2 linked regions of the Saccharophagus degradans 2-40 genome follow. The protein of the gene in region 2 interacts with the protein of the main gene of each other region in a pairwise test. Links are inferred from orthologs where the notes say so. Each region holds a gene or a part of one and is shown on either strand. Other genes may lie near its edges.

What was found. Proteins that work in one complex are often made in the same cells at the same time.
Region 1: the proteins of SDE_RS14095 (region 2) and ssb interact in binary tests that used the Escherichia coli proteins (3 or more experiments, as listed by UniProt). The link is inferred for Saccharophagus degradans 2-40 from one-to-one orthologs.

What each region holds. Positions count from the first base shown.
Region 1 is NC_007912.1:1,277,391-1,280,567, reverse strand. The notes cover bases 395-3,115. They hold ssb (single-stranded DNA-binding protein), read right to left. Parts: upstream 2,159-3,115; coding sequence 1,631-2,158; downstream 395-1,630. Other genes in these bases: SDE_RS05240 (MFS transporter), read right to left, coding at 2,297-3,115; SDE_RS05250 (sugar nucleotide-binding protein), read right to left, coding at 658-1,557; fabB (beta-ketoacyl-ACP synthase I), read left to right, coding at 395-562. In the rest of the region: more of fabB, read left to right, coding at 1-394; more of SDE_RS05240, read right to left, coding at 3,116-3,177. UniProt on the Escherichia coli protein: Plays an important role in DNA replication, recombination and repair. Binds to ssDNA and to an array of partner proteins to recruit them to their sites of action during DNA metabolism. Acts as a sliding platform that migrates on DNA via reptation.
Region 2 is NC_007912.1:3,418,890-3,422,306, reverse strand. Bases 327-3,319 are described here. They hold SDE_RS14095 (primosomal protein N'), read right to left. Parts: upstream 2,932-3,319; coding sequence 721-2,931; downstream 327-720. Other genes in these bases: rpmE (50S ribosomal protein L31), read left to right, coding at 3,108-3,319; SDE_RS14100 (carbamoyl-phosphate synthase large subunit glutamine-dependent), read left to right, coding at 327-717. Outside these bases: more of SDE_RS14100, read left to right, coding at 1-326; more of rpmE, read left to right, coding at 3,320-3,320.

The DNA of each region.
Region 1 (3,177 bases), 2.1 Mb from region 2 along the record:
ATACGATGCAGACCGCGACGGCTTTGTTATTGCGGGCGGCGGTGGCTGCATGGTGATCGAATCCTTGGATCACGCACTCGCTCGCGGCGCAAAAATTTACGGTGAGCTCGTAGGCTATGGCGCAACCTCTGACGGCTACGACATGGTTGCACCATCTGGTGAAGGTGCCGCTCGCTGCATGCGCCAAGCAATGGCTCAAGCAGGCGTTAGCACAATCGACTACATCAACTCTCACGGCACCAGCACCCCAGTTGGCGACCTAGCAGAGCTGAAAGCCGTGAAAGAAGTATTTGGCGAAAACGTGCCTGCCATCAGCTCCACCAAATCTTTAACTGGTCACAGCCTCGGCGCAACCGGCGTTCAAGAAGCTATCTACACCATGCTAATGATGAACAATAACTTTATTGCCGGCTCAGCCAACGTTGAAACCATCGACCCAGCTGCTGAAGGCATGCCGATTGTTACCGCATCGAAAGATGCCAACATCGAAAGCGCCATGTCCAACAGCTTTGGCTTCGGCGGCACCAACGCCACATTAGTTTTCAAAAAGTATTCCGCTTAACTCCGTTTAACTACAAGCGTATTCGCGAAAACTAAAAAGGCCGCTTACTTAAGCGGCCTTTTTTATTGGCAAACTAATTTGCTCAATCAGCAAACTTACTTTTTATCTGATGCTTTTAAATCGAGCAGATGGCTATATTGAGCATTACCTTTCAACCATTGTGCCACAAGGTTCTTAAAGCCCTTTCGCCACGTGGGCAATTGGATGCCAAAGTTATCGGTACAGCGACGCCCTAGAATATTTGCACTACCCACAAAGTGGTATCGACTGTCGTCTTTACTGGCAACAGTTGGCAACTGCAAGTCTTGCTGATAATCGGCATTAAATACACGCACCAACTGGTCACCCAGCTCGGCTTCAGAGCAACTATCTGCACTGTGTAGGTGGAACACACCCCAGTTTTCAGCCCCACAAAGTATTTGCTGCGACATGGCAACCAAGGCCTTGGCCAAAAACTCTTTCGGTAAAGGGCAGCCAAAGTGATGATCCGATACAACCAACTTGCTATCGCGCTCAAGCAGCGGCGGAATTAATTGCGCAAAGACACTATCGACGGCGCTATTTAACAACCACCCAGTGCGCACGATAATTTTTTGAGAAAGGTTAGCGTACAGTGCTTCTAGCTTATTAAGCCTCACCCCCAGCTCATCCTGCGCACCGGGCTCTGCATCTTCCTGCAGAGCAGTAACAGAATAGCCTTCACCAAAAACACGGTATGAGGAGACTTGAATAATAGGAACATTATTCACTGCACAGTAAGCCACCACTTGGCTCACTTGCTCGAGATAAGCGTCATCGATATCTGCAAGAGTAGAAGGCAGTAAACTGATTATCGCGTTGGGGCGCACAGACTCCAGCCACTGCTCCCTAGCCGCGGGGTTAGAAGCTTGGGCATCATCCTGCACAACAATTTCGTACGGTAAATCTTCGAGTGTTGCCGACAGCACAGCCTCGAGCTCACGATTAGGACACCAAGATAGTATTTTAAAAGCCAAAAGGTAGCTCCATTAAGCGAGCAAAAAGAAAAGCCCTAAAGAACTTAGGGCTTACCTGCAAAACGTTATGTTTTTAGAATGGAATATCGTCGTCAAAGCTGTCCATGTCTGGCGCAGGAGGCGCAGCTGGGGCTGGAGCAGGCTGTGGACGACCGCCGCCGTATGCTGGCGCACCACCACCTTGCTGGGCAGGGGCTTGAGCAGGCGCTGGGCGACTAGGGGCATTTTGATAACCGCCGCCCATACTGTCATCGCTGCCACCGCGAGAGTCGAGCATTTGCATCTCGTTCGCGACAATTTCAGTAGTGTAACGATCTTGGCCACCTTGATCTTGCCACTTGCGTGTACGCAGAGCGCCTTCGATATAAACTTTGCTGCCCTTGCGTAAATATTCGCCGGCAATTTCCGCTAAGCGATTAAAAAACACTACTCGGTGCCATTCAGTGCGCTCTTGCGCTTGACCGGTTTGCTTATCCTTCCATGTTTCTGACGTTGCAATACTTACGTTAGTAATTGCTGCGCCACTGGCAGTGTATTTGGTTTCTGGGTCTTGCCCTAGATTACCAACAATAATGACTTTATTTACACCTCGTTGCGCCATGATTCCTCCAAATTATGTAGTGCCATCGCGATAGATATAGGCCCCGTATGACGGCAGGCACCCAATCTTTAATATCGCTATGCGAATGTCAAACGGCTATTCTAGATCATTGCTGAAAAGCCCGTCTATGATGGCGCTTTATTGCGCCGCAATCAAATCATCCAACTGGGACCTATCCAGCTCTCGATTATCTACTTTTAAATACAACAAACCTTCCTGCTCGACCCACAGAGCCTCTACTACGCCCGGCAATGTGAGTACATCAATCGCACACTGTGCGCCGCTTTCACGCTGAACGCCCATACACATGCTGCTTAAGTGGCGCGGAGTGCGCATAGATGCAGCTACTGCGAACCAAGCGGCAGCGCAAAGCGCGCCAGCAGCGAACAGGCCATCCATACCCCACAGGGTAAAAATGTAACCTCCAACAGACCCGCCAATAAACGCCCCTAAAAACTGGCTAGTGGAATACACCCCCATCGCCGTGCCTTTGGCACCTACAGGTGCAAGCTTACTGACCAACGAAGGCAAACAAGCCTCCAGCAGGTTAAACGCCACGAAAAACAGCAGCATTAGCAATAAAAACGGCCAGCCCGCCAACGGAACAACCGCTAAGCTAGCTTGCGAAACAACAAGCACAGCAATGGCAAACAAGAAAACGGGCTTTAACTTGCGATTGCGCTCAGCAACCATAATGAGCGGCAGCACTACGCCCAACGCGATAGCCAACATTGGCAAGTAAACCTGCCAATGCTTACCCCGAGGAATACCTAAACTACTTTCCACTACAACAGGAATTGCCAAGAAACAGGCCATTAGCAACGCGTGCAAAGTAAAAATACCGAAATTTAAACGCAGCAGCTCGGTGTTTTTAAGGGTTTGCATAATAAGCTCTGGCACCGCGCCACTGTCGCGGTGAGAGTGCCCTACTTGCGGCGGGCGAGGCACTAAAAAGATCACAATGCACACACCAATAAGCGCCAGTACCGCAGAAAAATAAAACACCACCGATAAGCCAC
Region 2 (3,417 bases):
GGTACTGTTGCTACGCCTGTCCGAGTGATTGCCTCATTGGATGGCTCCAATGTTACTGCCACATCCAGCGATATTATTATTTCAAGTGGGATTCCTGTGGCAAATCGGTTCTCACTTTCAGCAGGCCCTGATTGGGGGGTAGATAACTCCAGAAATACAGATGGTGTGTCCGTAACACTTAATATTCGGGCGAGCGATCAGTTTGGAAACCCCGCATTCGATGGTATTCAGGTAAGTTTTTGGAGCCCTGAATCGGGACTAGTTGGTTCATCGTGTACTCTTTCAAATGGTTCATGTTCCGTTAATTGGGAAAGCGCAGGCAGCAGTAAAAATGCACCAGACTTTAATGCGAGTGTGATGGCTTTTACTCAGGGGGCTGAGTCATTTACAGATCTTAATGGTAATTTCCTGTATGACGAAGGAGAGACGTTTGTCGATTTACCTGAGCCGTTCGTAGATGAGAATGAAGATGGTATGTACACGCTTGGAGAGGCGTTCGTTGATACGAATCAGAACGGCGTACGCGATTTAGGTAACGGTGTATATGATGGGCCTTGCATTACTGAAGGGTGCTCTTCTACTACGGTTACTATAGCGAGAAGCGCGCCTCTTTACTTGTGTAGTGGTGTGGCTTCCGAAAATGATTTTGATCCGGACCCTGAAAATGGGGACCCAGATACTGATGGAGATCCAGTAAGAAGCTGTGAAATAGATTGATCTTTAAGCGCTGGTCACCGGATCAATATCCACCGACCAGCGCGTTCTTCTCGCCTCCGCTTTAACTTCTACCTCGCTTAGCACGGCTTTTAAAGTTGCGTGAAGCTCCTTTCTTGAATTACAGAAAAGTTGGTATTGAAACCTAAACCTGTTGCCTATTTTTTCTATAGGGGCTGCCATTGGGCCGATGGTGGTGATGGTGTGTTTGTTGCCAGTATTTTTAATCGCGCCATGTATCAGTTGTAATATGGCAAGCGCGTTTTCGGGCCGCTTGGACTCGCTGCGAATTAAAGCAGAGTATCCGTAAGGTGGTAGGCCGGAATGTTTGCGTTCTGCTAGCAGTTGCACCGCAAAGCTATTGTAGCCTTCCGCAATAAGCACACGCATTAACGGGTGGTCTGGTTGGTGGGTTTGGATAAGTACTTTACCCGTTGACGATGCGCGCCCAGCCCTGCCGGCCACTTGAGTAACAAGTTGGCCAACTTGTTCTACACCGCGATAATCGGCACTCATAAGGCCTTGATCTGCATCGGCAATAACAGCGAGGTTAATACCGGGAATATGGTGCCCCTTGGCTAGCATTTGTGTGCCAACCAGTATGCAAGGCGTGCCTGCGTAAGCGGGCTCTAATAGCTTTTGCATCGCCTTCTTAGAGCTGGTGGTGTCTCTATCTATACGTATTACTGGAGTATTTGGAAACTGCTTCGCCAAAAAGAGCTCGATTTGCTCGGTACCACTACCGCGATGGCTGAATGCTTGGTTTTTGCAGCTTGGGCAGGCGCGAGGTACGCCGTTTTGCCTGTCGCAGCGGTGGCAGTGTAGGTGTCTTGGGTGCGAGTGAAAGGTCATAGGTAGTTCGCAGCCCGTACATTTGGCTTGCCAGCCGCAGTGATGACAAAAGAGCGACGGGGCAAACCCTCTGCGATTAAGAAATACCAGCGCCTGCTGTTGGCGTTGTAGGGTGTGCCTAATTTCTTCTATTGCCGATTCACACAGTCCTGCTGTCAATTGCTGGTTGCGAATGTCGATACTTTCGATATGAGGCGGTGTGGCTGTGCTTGCTCGCTGGGTGAGTTTTAAATGTTGGTAGCGACCAGTAATGGCGTTGTTTAGGGTTTCTAGTGAAGGGGTTGCAGAGCCTAATACCACGGGAATGTTGTGCTGTTTGGCTCGGTAAACGCATATGTCTCGCGCCGAATAACGAAAGCCGTCGTGTTGTTTATATGAGAGGTCGTGCTCTTCATCCACAATGATAATGCCGGGTTTGTTAAGTGCGGCTAAGGCAGCTAGGCGCGTGCCTATCACTATTTTTGCACGGCCGCTTTTTGCTGCTTGCCAATGTTCGGCGCGTTTGGCTTCGTTAATGGAGGAATGGAGTTCGGCTATTTCTACGCTAAACCTGTCTTTAAATCGGCCTACTGTTTGGGGAGACAGGCCTATTTCAGGAATAAGTACAAGTGCTTGTGTGCCTGCTTGTAAGGCTCTGGCCACCAGTTGTAGGTACACTTCGGTTTTGCCGCTGCCTGTTACACCATCAAGCAGGTAGGCCCCAAAGCGGTGAAAAATAACGCTTTCTTGTGCGGCTGTTTGCTCTTGGTTTAGGGTGAGTGGCGTATTGTTGAGCAAGCTATTATTTGTTTGCACTTGTTCAATCGAGTCTTTAACTAAAATTTCTTCGATAAGATTTTTGTCTTTAAGTGCTTTTATTGCAGAGGTGGAAAAACCAAGCCTTTGTGCCGTGGAGCGGGTAAATTGTGTGTTTTGTAGCAGGTACCTGTGTATTTCTTGCTGCTTTTTAGAGCGGTTTAATGCTGTTTCTGGCAATCCCATCCCTTCGGGGGTGTGTTTCCACGCGCTTATGAGTTGTTCGTGCTCTTGGCGTTCGCCTTGGCGCAACTTTTGGGGGATGGACGCGTGTAATACCTCGCCTAGAGAGTGGTGGTAGTAATTGGCAGCCCAGCTAAATAGCTGCAAATCTAGGTGAGATATAAGTGGTGTGTCATCAATAATGGTGTGAATGTCTTTCATTTTGTCGGCAGGAGTTTCCGACTGCGCCTTCACCCCAATGATTATGCCAATTAAGGTTTGATTGCCAAACGGCGCCTGTACGCGACAGCCTATTAGCCCATTTGGGTCACCCTGAAAATTGGTGAGGTAGTCAAATGTGCGGCGCAAAGGAACGGGTAGGGCGATTTCTAGGTAGAGCTTATTCATTAAGTTGGCGTTGGCCTATTGCAGAGTGATCGATATGTAGACGATTTTGTGTTGCTTTGCGTGCGCTTTCTGGTACCATGCGCGGTCTTAAATTTAGGCCGGTAACATAAACGATGTACCGTGTTCGACACAAGTGATCGAATGGCGGTGCACTAAAATCATTAGAGGCATTTATCATGCAAGCAGATATTCAACCAAACTACGGCGATATGAATGCAACGTGCAGTTGCGGTAATGTTGTTAAAACTCGTTCAACTTTAGCTAAAGATATTCATATTGACGTGTGTTCAGAATGCCACCCATTCTACACCGGTAAGCAGAAGACTGCCGATACTGGCGGCCGTATCGATCGCTTCAACAAGCGTTTTGGTGCTATCAAATCTAAATAATTGGCGATTCGCGTTAGTTATTAAAAAGCCGGCTATTCGCCGGCTTTTTTGTGTCTGCGGCTAATTGAAGTTGCAGCTTATAGGAAGGGCTGGATAT